Regions from separate parts of the Plantactinospora sp. CNZ320 genome, predicted to be linked through region 4. Evidence: riboswitches for the same ligand, from Rfam matches in the RefSeq annotation. Region 4 holds a riboswitch; each other region holds the start of a gene.
What was found. Region 4 has a riboswitch for cyclic di-AMP ahead of CLT71_RS14975 (VldE C-terminal domain-containing protein). Riboswitches for the same ligand answer to the same signal wherever they lie in the genome.

Region 1 (5,098 bases), 930 kb from region 4:
GTGAGGTTCTGCGTGCCGGTGTAGACGTACCGGTGCATCTGGTTGTCCTTGCGGGACACGCCCTGCACCAGCAGGTACTTGGAGTGGATGCTGCCGTCGGAGCATTCGCCGTTGACGCCGGGCTCGACCGTGAAGAACGACTGCCGGCATCCGCCGGGGTCCATCGCGTAGACGCCGATGCCGCGTGCGGTCAGGCCGGCCATCGCGTCCTGGTGCTCGCCGGTGGCCACCTCGACGGTGCATCCGGCGGCCTGCTTGTCACCCAGCGCGTCGATCACCTCGGGCCGGGCGGCCCGGAAACCCCACATCGCCACCCGGATGATGTCGTCGGAGCTGCTGGTCGAGCACTGCACGTCGTCGATGGCGGCGGCGACGATGTCGGAGCGGCTGCTCTGCGGGTTGAACGATGCCGCGATCGTCGTGCTCTCGCTGGCGCTCGGCGACTCGCGGGGCGAGAACCAGATCCGGGTACTGCCCGCGTCGACGTGCCCGCGCTCGTACGACTTCGCGGTGCCGGTGACCAGGAGCTTGCGCCCGACATAGTTGCGGAACGCGTCGGCCAGCGCGGGGTCGTTGTCCACCCGCACCTGGTTCTGCCACATCTGCTGCTGCGGCTTGGTCGGGTTGGCCGAGCTGACCACCGTGACGTCGGTACGCCCGTCCGACAGCCCGCTGAACACCCAGAACTTGTTGTGGTTGATGCCCGTCCCGCCGGACGAGCAGGAGATGCGGCACTGCCAGGTCCACGATCCGGTGGCACCGGCGCGGTAGCCGCCCAACCCGGTGACGAGCTGGCCCACCTGGTTGGACTGTGCCCCGCAGGACGCGGTGGTGCCGCTGGTGCACGCCTCGATGATGAGCCGGACCCTGACGCCGCGGGCGTGCGCCGCCAGCAGGTTGTCGGTGATCCCCTGGTCGGAGAAGGTGTAGAGCGAGCCGTACACGGTGGAGCCGGGTGTGGCCAGCGCGATCAGGTCGGCGATCTGGTCCCGGAGCCCGGGGGTCTGGTACGGCAGGAAGTGCGCGCCGTTCCGGCCGGGGTCGGGGGTCGCGTAGACGGCATCGGGCACCGGGTCGAGATTCGGCCGCAGGAAGAGCACGGTGCTGTTCCCGCTGGTGACGGGCACAACAGCGGCGTTGGCGTGGGCGGCTGGCAGAGTGACCGAGCCGACCGCGACGATGACGCCGAGCAGGAGCACTCGGAGACGTCGAGGCATGTGGGTACTCCCTTGTAGGGCGAGAGAGCCACCGAGAGCTCGGCGGCCGATCAGGGTATCCAAGATCACCCTCGATTTCCGCCCCGCCGGTTCGGCCCGCCACCGACCGCGCCCGGCAGGTCTTGAAGCAATTTCCACGCCCGATCGCGGCGAAATCCACCTGTTCGACCCAGTTGATCAGGTAGGCTGACCCCGGTTTCGCCCGGTGGCGCACCCCTCCGCGCCGGCGTGACCGCCGCCGAATCACTTTCGGGTGAGCCGGGGACCCAGGTAGGTGGGGTGAGTCCGCAACCGCGGTAGGGACTTGTTCCGTCCCGAACCCGTCAGCTAACTCGGTAGGCGGGCGACGGAGGGACATGCATGACGGGATCCACACGTCGGCGGTTTCCGCTGGCCCTGGCCCTGCTCGCCACGTTCGGCGCGCTCGCCGGGGCGGCCTTCCGGCCCGGCGTGGCGGAGGCGAACAGCCCCGCCGTCCTCGGCGACGAAGGCGACACCCCGCTCCTGCGGGACGTGCTCGAATCGACCGGCCGGGGTTACCTACAGGCCAGGAACGCCCTGGCCAACGCGAAAGCCCGGCAGGCGAGGATCGCCGCCGAGCTACGCCGGGTCGAGGAACGGATCGCGCAGTTGCGGCCCCGGGTCGAGCAGGTGGCCCGGACGGCGTACCAGACCGGCCGGATCGGCCCGGTGCTGGTACTGCTGCACAGCGGCTCCGCCGACGAACTCCTGGAGCGGGCCCGTGGCCTGGAGGCGGTGGCCCTGCGGGACAACGACGCACTGCGTGCGCTCGGCCAGGCCCGGGAGCGGGCCGCCCGAGCCAAGCGGGCGCTCGACGCCGAGGTGATCGAGGAGCGCCGTCAACTCGCCATCATGCTGCGCCAGAAGCAGGCCGCCGAGCGGGCGCTGGCCCAGGTCGGCGGCGCCTCCACCGGAGGGTTCGTCAGCGCCAGTTCACCGGTGGCCCGGCCCGCGCCACGCGCCACCGACGGCTCCTGGCCACCGCAGGCGTGTGACCAGCCCGACCCGACCACCACGGGCTGCGTCACGGCACGCACCCTGCACGCCTACACCGAGGCGCGTCGGGCCGGCTTCGCCCGGTTCACCGGCTGCTACCGCCCCGGGGGGCCGTACGAGCACCCGAAGGGGCGGGCCTGCGACTTCTCCGCCGAGGCGGGCGGCTTCCGGGGTGCCGCCACCGGCGCCGACCGGACGTACGGCAACAACCTGGCCGCGTTCTTCGTCCGCAACGCCGACCGGCTCGGGGTGCTGTACGTGATCTGGTACCGGCAGATCTGGTTGCCGACGACCGGCTGGAAGTCGTACGGCGGCGCACACGGAGACCCGTCAAGCGACCACACCAACCACGTGCACCTGTCCCTGATCTAGCCGCAGTGCCGCTCGGTCAGGGCGGTGGGTGCTCGGTCGAGGGACCCGCGTCAGGGTCGCGGCCTCCCGGGCAGCCGGACCGTGACGAGGAGCCCACCGGCGGGGCCGGGGGCCAGGTCGAGGGTTCCGTGGTGGGCACGGACGATGCTGTGCACGATGGCCAGGCCGAGGCCGACGCCGGGGTGCCCGTCGATGCGTACCCGTTCCGTGCCGCGCTGGAAGGGCTCGGTGAGGGTCGGCAGCAGTTCGGGTGGGAGCCGGTGGCCGGTGTTCTCGACCCGCAGCACGCTGGTGTCGCCGTACGCCCCGGTGTGCACAGTCACGGTGCCGTCCACGGGCAGGTTGTGCACGATGGCGTTCTGCACGAGGTTCGTCGCCATTCGCAGCAGGAGTTCGGCGGAACCGCTGGTCCAGGCGACCCCGCCGGTGACGTCCACAGTGGTCCGGCGCTGTTCGGCGAAGGGAAGCAGCGTTTCGACGGCCTCCTCGGCGACGAGGGAGAGGTCGACGCTCTCCCGGGGGAGGTTTCCGCGGTCGCCCCGGCTGAGCAGCAGGAGTGCCTCGGTGAGGTTGATCGCCCGCGTGTTGGCGGCGTGCAGCCGTTGGATGAGTTCGTCCCGGTCCCGCCCGGGGTCGTTACGGGCGACGTCGAGCAGCGTTTGCGAGATGGCGAGCGGGGTGCGCAGTTCGTGGGACGCGTTGGCGGCGAATCTCTCCTGCGCGACGACGTGTGCTTGGAGCCGCGCGAGCATGATGTCGAAGGTGTCGGCGAGTTCCCGGAACTCGTCCCTGCGGCCCGGTAACCGAATCCGGTGTGCGAGCGATCCGTTGCTGACCAGGCGGGCGGCCTCGGTGATGCGGGTGAGCGGGGTGAGCATCCGGCCGGCGGCGATCCACCCTCCCACGAGTCCGAACACCAGCAGGAACACCAGCACCTGGGCCGCCCGTGGAGCGAAGGCCTGCAGGAGGTCGTCGCGGGTGGGACTTTGCAGGACCGGTGCGCGGAAGCCGGATGGGTCGCGGTCGAAATCCCTGTGTGGTGGGTCGGGTACGTAACGCAGGAGGAAGACCCACACGGTGCCGAGCAGCAGGACACCCGCGACGATGAGGAATCCGGCGTAGCTGAGGGTGAGTTTGAGCCGGACACTCAGGCCGGCTGCCCTATCCACGGTCTTCCCTCTCGGGCACCGCGCCGCGTGCTGTGTCGATGCGGTAGCCGACCCCGGGCACCGTGGCGATGATCCCGGGTACGCCGAGCCGTTTGCGCAGTGCCGAGACGGTGATGCGTACGGCGTTGGTGAACGGGTCGGCGTTCTCGTCCCAGGCCCGCTCCAGGAGTTCCTCCGCGCTGACCACACCTCCCTCGGCCGCGACGAGCACCTCGAGCACGGCGAACTGCTTCCGGGTGAGCGCGACGTAGCGGCCGTCGCGGTAGACCTCGCGGCGGAACGGATCCAGACGCAGACCCGCGATCTCCCGCACGGGAGGCCGGCGGTGGGCGCGCCTACGGTCGAGCGCCCTGATCCGGAGTACGAGTTCCTGAAACTCGAAGGGCTTGGTCAGATAGTCGTCGGCGCCGAGTTCGAATCCCGAGGTCTTGTCGTCGATCCGGTCGGCGGCGGTGAGCATCAGGATCGGGATGCCGCTGCCGGAGGCGACGATGCGTCGGGCGATCTCGTCACCGGAGGGTCCGGGGATGTCGCGGTCGAGGATCGCGATGTCGTAGGAGTTGACGCTCAGCCGTTCCAGGGCGGCCACACCGTCGCTGGCGATGTCGGCGGAGATCGCCTCCAGCCGCAGGCCGTCCTGGACGGCTTCGGCCAGGTGGGGCTCGTCCTCCACGATCAGTACGCGCATCCCTGGACCCTACGATCAGCGGAAGATACGGTCATCCATCCTTCGCGTCGGTCGCCGGGCCGGCTCAGCCACCGCCCCCGTCGCCGGGCGCGGCTCCGGTGATGGCCTGGGTCTCCCGTCCGATCATCTCCACCAACGGCACGTCGTCGCGGTTGGCGAGGATGACGCCGACCCAGCCGGTGTCCGGGTAGATGGTCCAGTTGGCGCAGACGCCGGGGTTGGCACCGGCGCGCTGGATCACCCACTGACCGCCGGCGATCTCGGCCGACGGCCCGTAGGTGCCGAACGAGGCCGGGCCGTGCGGAATCTTGGCTGCGGTGAGTACGTCGGCCCAGGGCCGGTCCAGCAGCGTGCCGTCGCGCAACGCGGTCGCGAAGCGGACCAGATCCGGTGCGGTGGCGAAGCCGCCGTCCCCGATGGCGTCGATGAAGGCGCGCCCGGGGTTTCTCCCGAGGATGTGCTCGTACGGGCTGCCCTGGTCGAGGTTGCGGACGGCGTCGACCTGGCTTCCGTCGGCAAGTGTCATGTACGGGTGCGCGATGTGTCGTTCGGTGAGCCACTGCGGCCTGGTGTAGAACGCCGAGCGGGTCATGCCGCAGCGCCGGAAGATGTTCTCCTCGACGTAGTCCCAGTAC
Region 2 (5,098 bases), 3.4 Mb from region 4:
TCCGGTGCTGCTGGCGCTGCACCGCTCACCGGCGGTGCTGACCGGACTGCTCACCGATCTGCTCCCGCTGCTGCCCCGGCACTTCGAGGCGCACCTCTGCGCCGGCGGCGAGGCGGTGCTGGCCCGGGAGTACCCGCTGCGGTCACGCGGTGCGCACCTGAAGATGGCGCTCACCGACCCGGACCGGCTGGCCCGGGTGGCGCCCGGTGGCGAGGTGCTCACCGAGGCCGACGTACCGGAACTGATCGCCTTCTACCGTGCCGCCTATCCGGGCAACTGGTTCGATCCCCGGCTGGTCGAGACCGGACACTACCTCGGGCTGCGCCGGGACGGGGAACTGGCCGCCGTCGCCGGGGTGCACGTCTGGTCGCCGCGATACCGGGTGGCCGCGCTGGGCAACGTGACGACGGCTCCGGCGTACCGGGGGCAGGGGCTGGCCAGCACCGTGGTGGCGACGCTCTGCCGACGGCTGCTGGAGACCGTCGACGCGGTGGCGCTCAACGTCGAGGCGGAGAACACGGCAGCCTACAAGCTCTACGACCGGCTCGGCTTCACCCCGGTCGCCGAGTACACCGAGTACGTCGTCGGCGAGCCAGCGCCCGCCCCGGACGTCAGTCCTCTTTGAACCGCGACCGAGCCGGGGCCGGTACGACCGGTGCCGGCGAGGGCCTTGTCATCGGTGCCCGCCCCGGGCACCATGTCAACGTTCTGGAAAGCCCACCCACCGATCTGTCGCCGAGGAGGCGCCGGTGCTCGAGGAGTTCATGGGCATTCCCGCCCACCCGTTCCTGGTCCATGCGGCGGTGGTCTTCGTGCCACTGCTCGCGCTGAGCGCGGTCGGGTACGCCTTCCTTCCGTTCGTCCGCCCGCACCTGCGCTGGGTGCTGGGACTGCTCGCGGTCGCCACCCCGCTCGCCGCGCTGATGGCGAAGCTCTCCGGCGACCGTTTCCTGGCCCGGCTGGAGTCCCGCAACCGGGTCAGCCCGGAGTACGTGCCGAGGCTGGCGGAGCACCAGGGTCTCGGCACCAACACCCTGTACGCGACGATCGCGCTCGGGGTGCTCGCCCTGGCGCTTGTCCTCCTGGTCAAGCCCCGGGGCACCGCCGCGCCGGCGACGGGTGGCGTCGAGGGTGGCCAGGGAAGTGGCGAGGACGGTGCGGACCGTGCCCCCGCCGCGACCGGCAAGGGATCGCCGGTGCTGACCCTGGTGCTCGGGATCCTCTCCCTGGCTGCGGCCGGGATCAGCCTGTACTACGTCTTCCGCACCGGTGACACGGGCGCGCAGGCGGTCTGGCAGGGCCAGTGACCCGTACCTGACCGAGGCCGGGCGCCCAACCGTTGGTGACGACGACGCCGGCCCGCCCCACATCCCCGTCGGCAAGGACGGGTGGGTGGGTCGGGCCGGCGTCGTCGGTGTTGCTACCGGCGGAGAGGGCGGATCAGGACGAGTAGCCCCGGGTCGCCGTCCAGTGCGCCAGGTCGATGGTGGTCATCCAGTAGTTGCTGTCCGCGCCCGGGATGGCCGGGTCGGCGATCTTCACCGTACGGCCGTCGTCGCGGTAGCCGACAACCGTCACGTAGTGGCCGCCGGGGTAGCTGTGCCAGCCACCGGCGAGGTCGGTGGCCGAGCCGGCGATGTTGACGACCACTGCGTACCCGCTGGTGACGGCGTGCACGACGTCGGCCTGGAGCTGGTCCATCTGGGCCGGGGTGGCCGAGCCGCCGGGGATGGCGGTGGTGCGGTAGAAGTCGGTACCGATGATCTTGTTCAGTACCCGGGTGGTGTCCTGGGCCGAGTTCGTGCCGCTCATCGTGGTGCCGAGGTCGGCGGCGACGGCGTCCTGGCTGGGCTGCTTGTCCCGGACGGTAAGGGCGATCCGGGTGGCGGCCGGGCCGCAGTACCAGCCGTTGATCTGGGCCTGGAACTGGTAGTCCAGCAGCTTCGACTCCGGGGGCGCCGGGGGCTTGCTCGGGGTCGCGGCCGGGGTCGTCTTAGCCGCCTTGCTGGCCGCCGCCGTGGCCGGCGCGGTGCTGGCCGGCTGGGTCGGGGTCGCCGGTGCGATCGTACCCGGTGCGGTCGTCTGCGGTGCGGTGGTGACAGCCGCTCCGGCCTGACCCGCCGCCGGTGCGCCGACTTCGGCGACGGCGACGGTCGAGGTGTCCGGTGCCTCCGCCGAGTCGGTCGAGGCCAGTACGACCCCGCTGGACGCGGCGGCGGCGAGCACCGCCGCGGAGGCGAGCGCGAGCCGGTTACGCCGGCCCGAAATGACGGTCCTGAACCGCCGGTTGATTGCGTGCTTCAACGTTGTCCTCCAGAGGAAATGCGCGTCATCGCCACCGGGGGGGCAGGGAGTGACGCGACCTTTCTTTCGCTGCGGGGAATGCGACGCGTTATCGCACGCAATCGCACGAGACCGATCCGCCGACTGGCATTCGCCGGGACGGATCCAGGGTGCACCGAGCGGTCTCACCGAAAAGTGCCGGCCAGTGCGACCGCGGGGTGCTCGCGCGTCGACGACTTCCGCGTCAGAGACCGCTATCGGGCCAGGTTGGGGCGGCGGCCGGGGACGGGGTGGTCCGGGACGGTCGCGACGGCCGGAAGCGGCGGCGCGATGCAGCGAGTGAACTGGGGGGATGGGCGGAGGCCCGGGTGGTGCCGCACGAACAGCTACTCCTTCCGACACCGCCTACCGGGTTAGCTGACGGATTCGGGCGGGAAGGGCCGCCCTACCACGGGCCGATGTGGCTCGCGGATTCACCCCAGATAACTGTGGGTCCCCGGCTCGTTACGTAACGACTCGGCGGGTCCGCTCCGGTGTCACCCGTACGGCGACCAAGGGGCCGGACCAGACGCGCCGACATTACTGGCCGACTTCTGCCGTTGCCAACCCCACTGAACAGCGAAAACAGTGACTCACAGCGCGATCGGGACAGCGCCGGCCGAGTCTCCGGGCCGGCAGCCGACCGGTGGATAAACCAGCATGATCATGTACGCGTACGGTATGACGGAAATGACCGGCTTACCCCGGTGGCTCGAACGTGGGACAAGGACTCCAGGAGGCTCCTTCCGATGACAACGGTGCACGAAGCTACCTACCACCTGCTCCGTTCCCTCGGCCTGACCACCCTGTTCGGCAACCCCGGCTCCACCGAGGAGCCATTCCTGAAGAACTTTCCGGCCGACTTCACCTACGTCCTGGCCCTCCAGGAGGCCTCCGCGGTCGCGATGGCGGACGGCTACGCACAGGCCAGCGGCCGGCCGGTGCACGTCAACCTGCACACCGCCCCCGGCACCGGAAACGGGATGGGCAGCCTCGTCACCGCCTGGCACAACAAGACGCCAATGATCGTGACCGCCGGCCAGCAGACCCGGACGATGAACCTGTCCGAGCCGATGCTGACAAATGTGCGCCCCACCCAACTCCCCGAGCCGTACGTCAAATGGAGTCACGAGCCGCTGCGCGCGCAGGACATTCCCGAGGCGTTCATGCGGGCGCTCGCCACCGCCGTACAGCCGCCGGCCGGGCCGGTCTACCTCTCCCTGCCGCTCGACGACTGGGACGAACCCGCCAACGGCACCGCGCCGATCCGCCGGGTCAGCACCCGGGTCGCTCCCGACCCGGTGGAACTGGACCGGTTCGCCGAGATCCTGGCGGCCAGCCAGCAACCCATGCTGGTGATCGGCTCGGGCGTCGACCGCAGTGGCGGCTGGGCCGAGGCGATCGCCCTCGCCGAGCGGAGCCGGGCACCCGTCTGGCAGCCGCCGTTCGCGGACCGGGTCGGCTTCCCGCAGGACCACCCGCAGTTCCAGGGCCTGCTGCCACCGGCGATCGGACCGCTGGCCGAGAAACTGGTCGGCCACGACACCGTCCTGGTAATCGGTGCCCCGGTGTTCCGTTACTACCCGTACGTCCCGGGACGGCGAGGTTACCTGCCGGAGGGCACCCGGCTGCTGCACGTCACCGACGATCCGGCCGAGGCGGCCCGGGCACCTGTCGGCGACAGCCTCGTCGGTGACATGACGCTGGCCTGCGCCGGGCTGGCCGAACGGCTGCCGGCCACCGACCGGCCGCTGCCGCCACCCCGTCCCGCCGCGCCGGACGCGGCGGCCGGCACCCCGCTGACCCCGGAGGCGCTCTTCGGTGCGCTCGCCGCCGAATGGCCGGCCGACGGGATCGTGGTCCCCGAATCCCCTTCCAACCTCAGCGTGCTGCACCGGCAACTGACAATCACCCGGCCGGGTTCGTACTTCAAGATGGCCAGCGGTGGCCTGGGCTTCGCGCTGCCGGCGGCGGTCGGCATCGCACTCGCCCAGCGGGACACCCGACAGCATCGGCCGGTGGTGGCGGTGATCGGGGACGGCTCGTTCCAGTACTCGCCCCAGGCGCTCTGGACCGCCGCCCAGCACCGGCTGCCGGTCGTCTTCGTGGTGCCGGTCAACGAGGCGTACGGAGTGTTGAAGGCCTTCGCCCAACTTGAGGACGCACAGGGAGTACCCGGACTGGACCTGCCCGGCCTGGACATTCCGAGCATCGCGCGCGGCTATGGCTGCACCGCCCACCAGGTCGAGTCGGTCGACGAGTTCCGGACTGCGTTCCGGGCCGCGCTCGGTGCGGAGGGCCCGACCGTGCTCGCCGTACCGATCACCCGGGACGTCGCCCCGCTGCTCTGATCACCCGTCGCCCGAATCCGGACGGCGGGCTCTGGACGGCACATATCCCGTTTGGGTGTGGTGCCACCATGTCACCTTGGTGGCTTGGTGGCACCACGCTCATGGGGGGACATGCTCCCCCCGCCGGGCTCGGGCTGGGAATGCCGGCCGCCGGCCGGTCGTTACATCTCGCGTACGGCTGAGTAGCACCGCCTGTGAGCTGGGCTGGTGGCCGGGCCGCCGGGAATGATCCGGGGCCTGCGGTCGTTACATATGGTGTTCGCCTGAGTACCAGCACCCCCCGTGCGTGTGAGCCGGGCGAACGATCTTTTCTCCAATGGCACCCCGTGTCCCCCTGTGGGGTGTTCATCCCCGATTGGAAGGTGGACCATCGTGAACACGACTCTGTTCAGCCGATGGCTTCCGGCCGTCGCGCAGACTTCTCT
Region 3 (5,098 bases), 370 kb from region 4:
TTCGGTTGGTTTCGAGCGGGTTCGGTTTGCAGAGATCGCTGCCCCGGATCGAGGGTCAGGGCCGTTGTCGCAGCTCCGGTGCCGGTGACTCGTCGTCCGGTCCTTGCACAACTTTCATCCGCGTGGGGCGTACATGATGACGGCTACCCCGACCAGGCAGATGGCGGCGCCGGTCAGGTCGTAGCGGTCCGGGCGGAACCCGTCGACGAGTACCGCCCAGCCGAGCGAGCCGGCCACGAAGATCCCGCCGTACGCGGCGAGCACCCGGCCGAAGTGCGGGTCGGGCTGGAACGCCGCGACGAAGCCGTACCCGGCCAGCGCCAGCATGCCGGCGGCGATGAAGAGCAGGCCGCGGTTCTCGCGTACGCCCTGCCAGACCAGCCAGGCACCGCCGATCTCGGCAACGGCGGCGAGCAGGAACAGCAGCAGCGAGCGGGTGATCGTCACCTCGCCATTGTTGCTGGTCGGCGACTGCGCCGGTTGCTTGCATCGATGGCTGTCTCTAAGCTTGGTCGGCGCCGTCACACCACCGGTACGGGCTGGCCGGTCCGGTGACGGCTCGGTGATCCCGGGAGTCGGTCACTCGTTGTCGTAACAGCACCGCCGGCACGCGCCAGGGCGGCGACGGGCCGGCAGTCGTCCGAGAGGAACTCCCATGCGGATCTCCGCACCGTACCGTCGCGTCTCCCTGGCCCTGGCCACGGTGACCGCGATCGCCGCGAGCAGCGCTGCCGTGCTCGGCACCGGGCCGACGTCGACCGCACAGGCCGCCGCCGGCTGCCTGGTCAACTACACGGCCAACCAGTGGACCGGAGGCTTCACCGCCGCCGTCCGGGTCACCGCCGGAGACACCCCGGTCAACGGCTGGACCGTGACCTGGACCTACGGTGGCGACCAGCGCATCACCAACAGTTGGAACGCCCAGGTCACCCAGTCCGGCGCGACGGTCACCGCCCGGAACGTGGCCTGGAACGGTTCGCTGCCGGCCGGCGGCTCCACCGAGTTCGGCGTCCAGGGCAGCTATGCCGCCAGTTCGGCGGCACCGAGCGGGTTCACCCTGAACGGTGAACCGTGCAACGGTGCCGAACCGACCACCCCGCCGAGCACGGCGCCGCCGACCACCAGGCCGCCGACTACTCCGCCGACCAGCGTGCCGCCGACGCTGACACCACCACCGACCGTACCGCCGACCACTCCGCCGCCGAGCGGCTGCGGCGGCGCGGTGCTCTGCGACGGCTTCGAGAACCAGACCGGTACGGCGCCGTCGGGCGACTGGACCGTCAGCTACCCGGACTGCTCGGGCAGCGGCACCGCCAGCATCGACACCTCGGTCGCGCACCAGGGCACCCGCTCGGTACGCATCAACGGTGCCGTCGGCTACTGCAACCACGTCTTCGTCGGCTCGACCCGCGATCTGGGCAGCGTCGGGGCGGTGCGGTACGCCAGGCTCTGGGTCCGGCACACCACGGCACTGCCGACCTCGCACGTGACCTTCCTGGCCATGCGGGACGCGGCCGACGGCAACCGTGACCTGCGGATGGGCGGGCAGAACCGCGCCCTGCAATGGAACCGCGCGTCCGACGACGCCACCCTGCCGGAGCAGAGCCCGAACGGTGTCGCACTCAGCGCGCCGCTGCCGGTCAACGAGTGGACCTGCCTGGAGTTCATGGTGGACGGCGCGCAGGGCCGGCTCTCCACCTGGGTCAACGGGACCGCGGTGACCGGGCTGACCGCCGACGGTACGCCGACGCACGATGTCGATGGGCAGTGGTACAACCGGGCCAACTGGCGGCCCAACCTGACCGACCTGCGGCTGGGCTGGGAGAGCTACGGCGAGGGCGCGAACACGCTCTGGTTCGACGACGTGGCGCTCGGCTCGACCCGGATCGGCTGCTGATAGCGGGAACCGCCGGCACTGCCCAGGGGTGGCGGGCGGTGCCGGCGGTTCGCGATGGTGCGGTGCGGTCGATCAGTGCATCGACAGGTGTACGTGGTTGGTGTGATCGCTGGACGGGTCACCGTTGCCCCCGTTGTACGTCTTCCAACCACTGCTCGGCAGCCAGATCTGCTTGAACCAGATCACGTACAGCACACCCAGTCGATCGGCGTTGCGCACGTAGTACGCCGCCAGGTTGTTGCCGTACGTCCGGTCGCCGCCGGTCGCCACTCCGCCGAACCCGTTCTTCTGGGCGGCGAAGTCACACGCCTGACCCTTCGGGTGCTCGCCGCTGCCTCCGCTGCGGAAGCAGGAGACGAACCGGGTGAAGCCGGCCGCCTGGGCCTGCTTCAACGCGTGCAGGGTGCGCGCGGTGATGCAGCCACTTGTGGTCGGGTCGTTGAGACTGCACGACTCGTCCGGCCAGGAGCCGTCGGCGTTACGGGGTGCCGGTCGCGCCGACCCGCCCCCGCTGCCGCTGATCCCGGCGGCGGCGCCGCCGCTGTTGTTCGCCGCCGCAAGCGCCCGTTCGGCCTGCTTCTTGCGGGTCTCCATCACCTCGACCTGCTTGCGCTGCTCGCCGATTTCCTTGTCGAGCGCGGCCTTGGCCTGGGTCTCCTTGTCCAGGCTCTCCCGCAGCCCGCGCAGTTCCCGGCTCTCGTTCGCCGAGATCGTGTCGAGTGCGGCGGCCCGGTCCACCAGGCTGGTCGGAGATCCACTGTTCAGCAGTGCGGAGACCTGGCCGAGCCGACCGGTCCGGTACGCCATGTTGCCCATCTCGGCGACCCGTTCGCTCCGGGTCGCCACCTCGGTACGCAGCTCGGCGAGCTGCTGGTTCAGTTCCTTCTGCCGCTTGACGGAGTTGTCCAACTTGTTCTTGGCGGTCAGATAGCCCTTGCTGGCGGTCTGGAGTTGCTCGCGCAGGCTGTCCGTGCCTCCGTCGATGTCGTCGCCGCCGGGTGCCGCGGCCAGCGCCCCGGGGGTCGCGTACTCCGGTGCCGCCTGCGCGGGTGCGCCGCCGAGCGCCGCGAGGACCATGCCGAGGGCGACGACCGCTGTGGTCGCGACCTTCCGGTGCGGTCTCGTGGCGCTCCGCGCGGACGCCGGAGCCTGTCGGGTGGGTGCCAGGAACGGCATATGACAATGTCCTTCCGTCAGCCGCCGACCGGGTTAGCTGACGGGTTCGGGACGGAAGATCCCTACCGCTGGCGCGGATACACCCCTGGTACGTGGTTCCCCGGCTCGCGCGTGCGATTAGGCGACGGTCCCCGCAGGCGCCGGAGGGCGCCGCCCGGCGGAGACCGGAGCCGAGCTTACCGGCAGTCGTTCGCCGGGGACACGTGGCGTTGTCGGAGCCGGATTCGCGATTTTCCGAGTTGGGCGGATGTATCCGGACAAAGCTGGCCGACGCAGCCTCAAAACTTAAGATGCCGCTAACTATCGGTGAGTCTCGACGGCTGGCGGGGCAGGTGTGCGAGGGTCGCCGGCCGACCGCGATGTCACGCGGCGTGCTCGGTGGTCACCAGTCGGTGGGGCCGCAGCCCCCGGGCGCGGTGTTCGGCTCGACCTGGAGCGTGGCGTGCGAGATGTGGAAGTCCTCGCGCAGCGCCGACCGGGCCGCGGCGAGTACGGTACCCACCTCCGCGTCGCGGTCCAGCCTCAGGTGCGCCGAGGCCACCTCCATCCCGGAGGTGAGGGTCCAGACGTGCAGGTCGTGTACGTCGCAGACGCCGGGTACCCCGGCCAGCCGGGTGCGTACGGCGGCCACGTCGAGGTGCTCGGGCGCGGCCTGCACCAGGATCCGTACGGCGCTGCGGCCGAGTCGCCAGGTGCGGGGCAGGATGAACAGCCCGACCGCCAGGGCCACGATCGGATCCGCCCAGCGCCAGCCGGTCAGGATGATCACCACGGCGGCGACGATCACTCCCACCGAGTTGAGCAGGTCCCCGAGTACCTCCAGATATGCGCCGCGCAGGTTGATGCTCTCCCGCGCACCGGCCCGGAGCAGGCCGAAGGCGGCGGCGTTGGCCAGCAGGCCGAGCGTGGCGACCACGAGCATCGGACCGGCCGCGACCCGGGGCGGGTCGTCGAACCGGCGTACCGCCTCGACCAGCACGTAGAGCGCCACCCCGAACAGCAGTACCGCGTTGGCCAGCGCCGCCAGCACCTCCAGGCGGTAGAGGCCGAAGGTCCGCTGCGGGTCGCCGACCGCCCGCCGGGCCGCCGTGATCGCGGCCAGTGCCATCCCGATCCCGAGCACGTCGGTGAACATGTGCCCGGCGTCGGAGAGCAGCGCCAGCGAGCCGGTGGCCAGCGCGGCGACCGTCTCGACCACCATCAGGACGGCGAGCAGCCCGAAGGCCGCCCAGAGCCGCCCCCGGTGCTGCTCTGCCGCCCAGGTCAACCGCCCCCCGTGGTCGTGCCCGGCCCCCAACGCCGCTCCCTCCGTCCCGGTCACCCCCGCTGTCGATACTGCCGGGCCGTGGGGTCGTCCCAGCCGGAAAACGGCGGGACCGGCTATCCCTCGTCGGCCAGGGTGGCCGCGATCGGCGCCCGGGCGGCCCGCCGGGCCGGCGGCAGGCTGGCCAGCACCCCCGCCGAGGCGGCCAGCGCGGCGCAGAGGGCGAGCTGACCGACGGGTACGGCCGGCAATCCGTGCCCGTACCCGCGGATCAGCCCCAGTGCCGCCGTCCAGCCGAGGCCGACGCCGAGGGCGATCCCGGCCAGTGCACCTACCGCGCCGGCCAGCGCCGCCTCGGTCAGCAGCATGGCGGCCAGCTGCCGGCGGGACAGGCCCAGCGCCCGGACCGTCGCCGACTCGCGGCGGCGTTCGACCACCGAGAGCGCGAGCGTGTTGCCGATGCCCAGCACGGCGATCAGCACCGACATGCCGAGCAGGGCGGCGAAGATCCCCAACAGCTCGTCGAGGGTACGGGCGAGCGCGTCGGCCTGGTCGGCGAGGCCGCGTACCCGGACCGCCGGCTGGTCGGCCAGGGCCGCGTCCAGCGCCTGCCGGCCCGCCGCCGTCGACACCCCCGGGGCGAGGTCGACCAGCAGCCGGTCCGGCTCCCCGGGGCCGTACGCGGCGGTGAACGACGTCCAGGAGACCAGGGCGGCACCGTCGACCGGGGAGTCGTCGTAGACCGCCACCACTGTCAACGG
Region 4 (5,098 bases):
CGACGCTCAACAGCACCAGCACCGTGAACCCGGCGAAGGCGATCAGGCCGGACGGCGTGCCGCCCGGCGAGTCGAGCAGCCACGGCACGACCGTGACGTGCGCAACCAGCAGCAGGAATCCGGCGACCGCAACCTGGCGGTGGGTCCGGTACATCCGGTCCAGGCCGCCGAAGAAGGGCTCGATCCAGCGCGCCCGGGTGGCGAGTACCAGCGCGACGGCGAAGAGCAGCACGGCGGTGGACGCGAAGAACTCGGCGACCACCTGCCGAAGGAAGTCCGGTCGGCCGTCGTCGGCGGGCCAGAAGAGCGCCCAGGCGATCGTGTTGACCACCGCGATCCCGACCACGAACGCCACACCGACACGAGTTCGTCGCAAACTGCCTCCGATCGGAGGCCCGCATCCTATCCGCCGCCACCGTGGCGGGTGCGGGCGGACCAGGTAGCGGGGCGGGCCGGCCGGTCAGTCCGTCGGACCGGCCGGCCATCCGCCGATGATGCCAGTCGGCGCGCAACCTGTCCGCACAACGCCACCGCCCCGCCACCCTGAACAGCAGGTGACGGGGCGGTGGCGTTCGTTCGGGCCTACAACATCGAGACGTGCACGTGGTCGGTGTGGTCACTCGGACCGCTGTAGGAACTCCAGCCCTCGCCGGGGAACCAGATCTCCTTGTACCAGATCACGTAGAGGATGCCGAGCCGGTCCGAGTTGCGGATCAGGAACGCGGCCAGGTCGTTGCCGTACTTCATCTGGTCGTCGTTGGCAGCCCGGCTGAACCCGGAGTTGCGCAGCGACCAGTCACAGGCGCGGCCCTTCGGGTGCTCGAACGGCCCACCGGGCCGGTAGCAGCCGACGAACCTCTTGAAGCCCGCCCGGCGCACCTCGTTGTACATGTGCAGTGTCCGGGCGGTGATGCAACCGCCGGTGGTCGGATCGTCCTTGTTGCACGGCAGCCCGGGGAAGCCGTCGGCCATTCCCGGCCCCGGCCGGGCGACCGGCGAGGTGGCCGCCACCAGCCCCTTGTTCGGACGCGAGTTGCCGCCCACCAGGGCGAGCGCCTTCTTCGCGTCCGTCTGCTGCTTCTGGATGATCTTCTCCTGCGCGGCCTGCTTGGCGACCTCGTCGTCGATCGCCTTCTTGGCCGCGCCGACCTCGTTACGCGCCTGGTTGAGCGCCCGAAGCTTGCTGTTGTTGAACAGGTTCAGCTCGTTGAGCGCCGAGGCCCGCTCGATGAACGAGCTCGACGCGGAGTCGGACGAGTTGTTCGTCAGCAGCATCGAGATGGCGCTGAGCTTGCCGCTGCGGTAGGACTCGGCCGCGATCTCGCTCGCCTCCGGCGTGAGCGCCGCCAGCCTGGCCTCCGCCTGCTTCAACTGGTTGCCGAGCTGCTGCTGCCGCCGCTGGGACTTGGCGCGTTCTGCCTTCGCCTCCGCCAGCCGCTTGCCGGCGCTGGCGAGCACGTCACCGAGCACCGGCGAGTCGGCCTCCTCATGGGGGGCCGGTTTCGGCGCGGGCGCCGCCGACGCCTCCGACGGGACCACGACCAGAGCTGCGGCGGTGAGCAGTGCCAGGGCAGTCGCCAGCCTTCGGCGTAGGGGTGCCCTCACATGTATCCCTTCCGTCGGCCGCCGACCGGGTTAGCTGACGGGTTCGGGATGGAAGTGGTCCCTACCGCTGTCGCGGATTCACCCCAGGGGTGCGTGGGTCCCCGGCTCGCCGTGTGGCGATTAGGCGGCGATCAGCGCCGGTACCACGCGGTAGCCGGCGGCTATGAACGGCAGACAGCATACCCGGTTTCACTTCCCGAATGGCAATACCCGATCGCGGGCAAAAGCGTTGCCAGGCAACGACTATCCGTAATCACGGCGCCTCAGGCGCATCGAAGGTCATGCTTTGCCCACCATTATCGACTAGCCGCTGTCGGCTATTTACCAAGCGCGTTGTCACCGGTTACCGAGCGGGTAGTCACCGGCCTGACGTGCGAAAACGTGTCCAGGTTGGTCGGTGGCGTGATTCTTTGGTCACCGTCGGCGCCAGGGCGTTGTGCCGAACAGCACACCGGCCACCGTACCGGCCGAGAGCAGACCCGCTGTCACCACGCCCCGATGCTGGGACAGCCACAGTTGCGGACTCCTTGTGCGATACGGCGTGTCGAACGAGCCGTGCGCGCCCTGGTCCACCCCGCTGCCGTCGTCGACCGGGTGCCACAGGTTGGCCGTTCGATCCCGCGGCGCCGGCTGCTCCGTCTGCTGGCCGGAGTACCCCGTCCGGGCCAGGTACCTGTCGAGCAGCCCGGGTACCAGCCGGTTGGCGAGGATGGTGCCGACCGTGGAGGCACCGACCCAGTACTCCCGCCGGTCCGGCCGGTCGGCGGCGTGCACGATGGCTCGGGCCGCCAGTTCGGGCTGATAGATCGGTGGCACCGGCTGGGCGCGGTTACGCAGCCGGGAGAGTACCCAGTCGAACTGCGGGGTGTTCAGCGCCGGCAGGTGCACCATGGTGAGCCGGACCGGGCTGCGGTCGTGCAGCAGTTCACAGCGCAGCGACTCGGTGAAGCCCGCGATGGCGTGCTTCGCTCCGCAGTACGCCGACTGGAGCGGGATCGACCGGTAGGCCAGTGCCGACCCGACCTGCACGATCGTGCCGCTCCCGCGCGGGCGCATCCGGTCGAGGGCGGCCCGGGTGCCGTAGACGTACCCGAGATAGCAGACCTCGGTCACCCGCCGGAACTCCTCCGGTCCGATCTCGGTGAAGGGCGCGAAGACCGAGACGATGGCGTTGTTGACCCACAGATCGATAGGTCCCAGCTCGTCGGTCACCCGGTCGGCGGCCGCCTCCACCTGGCGGTGGTCCGCCACGTCGACCTCGATCGGCAGTGCCACGCCCCCGGCCGCGCGGACGTCCTCGGCCGCGCCCCGCAGCCCGGTGCCGCCCCGGGCCAGCAGGCCGAGCCGCATCCCCCGGCGGGCCAGCAGCCGGGCCGTGGCCCGGCCCACCCCGGCACTCGCTCCGGTGATCACCGCTACCCGCGCCGCAGGTCGCCCCCGCATCCGCCCCCCGTCCCGCACCCTCCCGGACCGCTGCGCCTTCCCGGACCGCTGCGCCTTCCCGGACCGCTGCGCCCTCCCCGGTCGCCGCGCGCCGGCTACCCGGCCGGTGCCCCGGCAAACTCCTGGACGCGCCGGAGACCAGGCCGCCGGACGGCAACCACAGCCCAGGCAGCAGCGCAGCGCCGAGGTAGCGACCACGGCGCCCGGCAGGCAACCGCAGCGCCGGGCCCGGGCCACCCGTCCGGGTGAGGATGAACCCCGGCCGGGCGGGTAACCGCCTCCGCGACCGGGGCGGCGGGCGGAGCAGATGGTGCGGCGGGTGCAGCAACGATTGCGCGGACGCGTGGTGCCGGCGACCGCCGTCGCTGCCGCACTGGCCGCCCAGGTGGTGCCGGCGGTGACGGTGCTGCCCGGGGTACGGCTGCGGTTCTTTCCCCGGCTGAGCGGACGCGGCTCGCCGGGTCACGTCGCGCTCACCTTCGACGACGGCCCCGATCCGGCCTCCACCCCGCTCTTCGTCGAGACCCTGGCCGCGCACCGGACCCGGGCGACCTTCTTCCTACTGGGGTCGATGCTGGCCCGCGCGCCGGAACTCGGGCTGGATCTCGTCGCCGCCGGGCACGAGGTCGCGGTGCACGGCTGGACACACCAGAACCTGCTGCTCCAGGGCCCGCACGCCACCTACCGCGACCTGGCCCGGACCCGCGAGCTGATCGGGGCGGTGACCGGTCGGGTACCCCGGTTCTTCCGCCCGCCGTACGGGGTGTTCAGCACCGCCGCCCTGGTCGCCGCCCGCCGGCTGGATCTGACCCCGGTGCTCTGGACCTGCTGGGGGCGGGACTGGAGCCGGTCGGCGACCCGGTCCTCGGTACTCGAGGCACTGCGCGACGGCCTGGCCGGCGGCGGTACGGTGCTGCTGCACGACTCCGACTGCACCTCGGCGCCGGGTGCCTGGCGGTCAAGTCTCGCCGCCCTGCCCGCCCTGCTGGAGGAGTGCAGGCGCCAGGGTTGGCAGGTCGGCCCGCTCGGCGAACACGGCTGATGTCGAGGTGACCGGTGTCGGACCCTCAGCCCACCCGGTCGGTCAACTCACCGGGCACCGACCCGACCCGGCTGCCGGGCACGGCCACCGATGCCGACCCGGCGGTGCCGGCCGGCGGCCGTGACCCGAGCGGGTGCCGGACCCGGGCCACCATGCCGACGTGTGCCCGCCGGGCGGCCTGGAGCGCGGCGAACAGCCCGTACGCCCCGCGACCCACCAGCCGGTGCTTCAGCCCGGCCGCACCGCCCGGCGGCTGGTAGCCCGCGGGCGGCAGGTGTGCCCGGTAGCGGGTGACGATCTCGGCGAAGAACTCCCGGCGGCGCTCGGGCGGCACCCGCCGGGGATGGCTGAGCACCTGCAACAGGTGCCAGATCATCCGCTGGAAGATCAGGTGACGCAGCTCGGCCGGTACCGCCGGGTCGGCGTCCAGACCGGCGAGCACCCGGTCCCAGTGCGCGAAGACATCGAAGTGCCGCTCGCTGACAGTCGCGGTGATCGCACCCTCCGGACGCTGCCGGTACGCGTAACAGCACCGGTCCAGCAGGGCGATCCGCCGCGCGGCGAGCAGCAGCGGAAAGCTGAACGAGACGTCCTCGTACCAGCCGGGGCCGAAGGTCAGGCCCAGGTCGAGGAGGAACCTGCGTTGGATCACCTTGTTGCAGGTGATGTGTAGCACCGACAGCAGAGCGGGCCGCTGCTGGAGGGTGAACGTCTCCGGCACCGGGCCGCCGGCACCGACCTGGGAGAGCGACAGGTGCCGGGTCCCGCCGTTCGGGTAGTACCGGGTGTACGCGGTGACCAGCAGGTCGGGCCGGGTCCGGGTCAGCCGCTCGGCGACGGCGGCGAGGCTTCCCTCGGGCAGCCAGTCGTCGCCGTCGACGAACCACACGTACTCGCCGGTGGCCCGGGACAGGCCGGTGTTGCGGGCCGCCCCGAGCCCCTGGTTCTGGTCGAGGGTGACCACCACCAGCCGGGGGTCGCGTTCGGCGTACCGGGCCAGGACCGCCG

Region 1: it holds a riboswitch for cyclic di-AMP, as region 4 does, so the genes downstream of both, CLT71_RS19340 (VldE C-terminal domain-containing protein) here and CLT71_RS14975 (VldE C-terminal domain-containing protein) in region 4, are expected to answer to the same signal.
Region 2: it holds a riboswitch for cyclic di-AMP, as region 4 does, so the genes downstream of both, CLT71_RS00305 (C39 family peptidase) here and CLT71_RS14975 (VldE C-terminal domain-containing protein) in region 4, are expected to answer to the same signal.
Region 3: it holds a riboswitch for cyclic di-AMP, as region 4 does, so the genes downstream of both, CLT71_RS13390 (coiled-coil domain-containing protein) here and CLT71_RS14975 (VldE C-terminal domain-containing protein) in region 4, are expected to answer to the same signal.

Annotation. Positions count from the first base shown of each region.
Region 1 is NZ_PJMP01000001.1:4,357,066-4,362,163, forward strand. Features, by position in the region: gene CLT71_RS19335 (phospholipase D-like domain-containing protein) at 1-1,217, opposite strand, end outside; cyclic di-AMP (ydaO/yuaA leader) riboswitch at 1,444-1,574, shown strand; gene CLT71_RS19340 (VldE C-terminal domain-containing protein) at 1,578-2,606, shown strand; gene CLT71_RS19345 (sensor histidine kinase) at 2,657-3,775, opposite strand; gene CLT71_RS19350 (response regulator transcription factor) at 3,768-4,463, opposite strand; gene CLT71_RS19355 (serine hydrolase domain-containing protein) at 4,528-5,098, opposite strand, start outside.
Region 2 is NZ_PJMP01000001.1:70,883-75,980, reverse strand. Features, by position in the region: gene CLT71_RS00315 (GNAT family N-acetyltransferase) at 1-625, shown strand, start outside; gene CLT71_RS00310 (hypothetical protein) at 750-1,307, shown strand; gene CLT71_RS00305 (C39 family peptidase) at 1,441-2,304, opposite strand; cyclic di-AMP (ydaO/yuaA leader) riboswitch at 2,671-2,815, opposite strand; gene mdlC (benzoylformate decarboxylase) at 3,072-4,673, shown strand; gene CLT71_RS00295 (hypothetical protein) at 5,046-5,098, shown strand, end outside.
Region 3 is NZ_PJMP01000001.1:3,058,044-3,063,141, reverse strand. Features, by position in the region: gene CLT71_RS13405 (carbohydrate-binding module family 20 domain-containing protein) at 1-111, opposite strand, end outside; gene CLT71_RS13400 (YnfA family protein) at 115-447, opposite strand; gene CLT71_RS13395 (cellulose-binding domain-containing protein) at 656-1,897, shown strand; gene CLT71_RS13390 (coiled-coil domain-containing protein) at 1,970-3,073, opposite strand; cyclic di-AMP (ydaO/yuaA leader) riboswitch at 3,080-3,207, opposite strand; gene CLT71_RS13385 (cation diffusion facilitator family transporter) at 3,456-4,370, opposite strand; gene CLT71_RS13380 (ABC transporter permease) at 4,454-5,098, opposite strand, start outside.
Region 4 is NZ_PJMP01000001.1:3,429,469-3,434,566, forward strand. Features, by position in the region: gene CLT71_RS14970 (ferredoxin reductase family protein) at 1-376, opposite strand, end outside; gene CLT71_RS14975 (VldE C-terminal domain-containing protein) at 583-1,605, opposite strand; cyclic di-AMP (ydaO/yuaA leader) riboswitch at 1,609-1,742, opposite strand; gene CLT71_RS14980 (SDR family oxidoreductase) at 2,020-3,048, opposite strand; gene CLT71_RS14985 (polysaccharide deacetylase family protein) at 3,368-4,090, shown strand; gene CLT71_RS14990 (glycosyltransferase family 2 protein) at 4,116-5,098, opposite strand, start outside.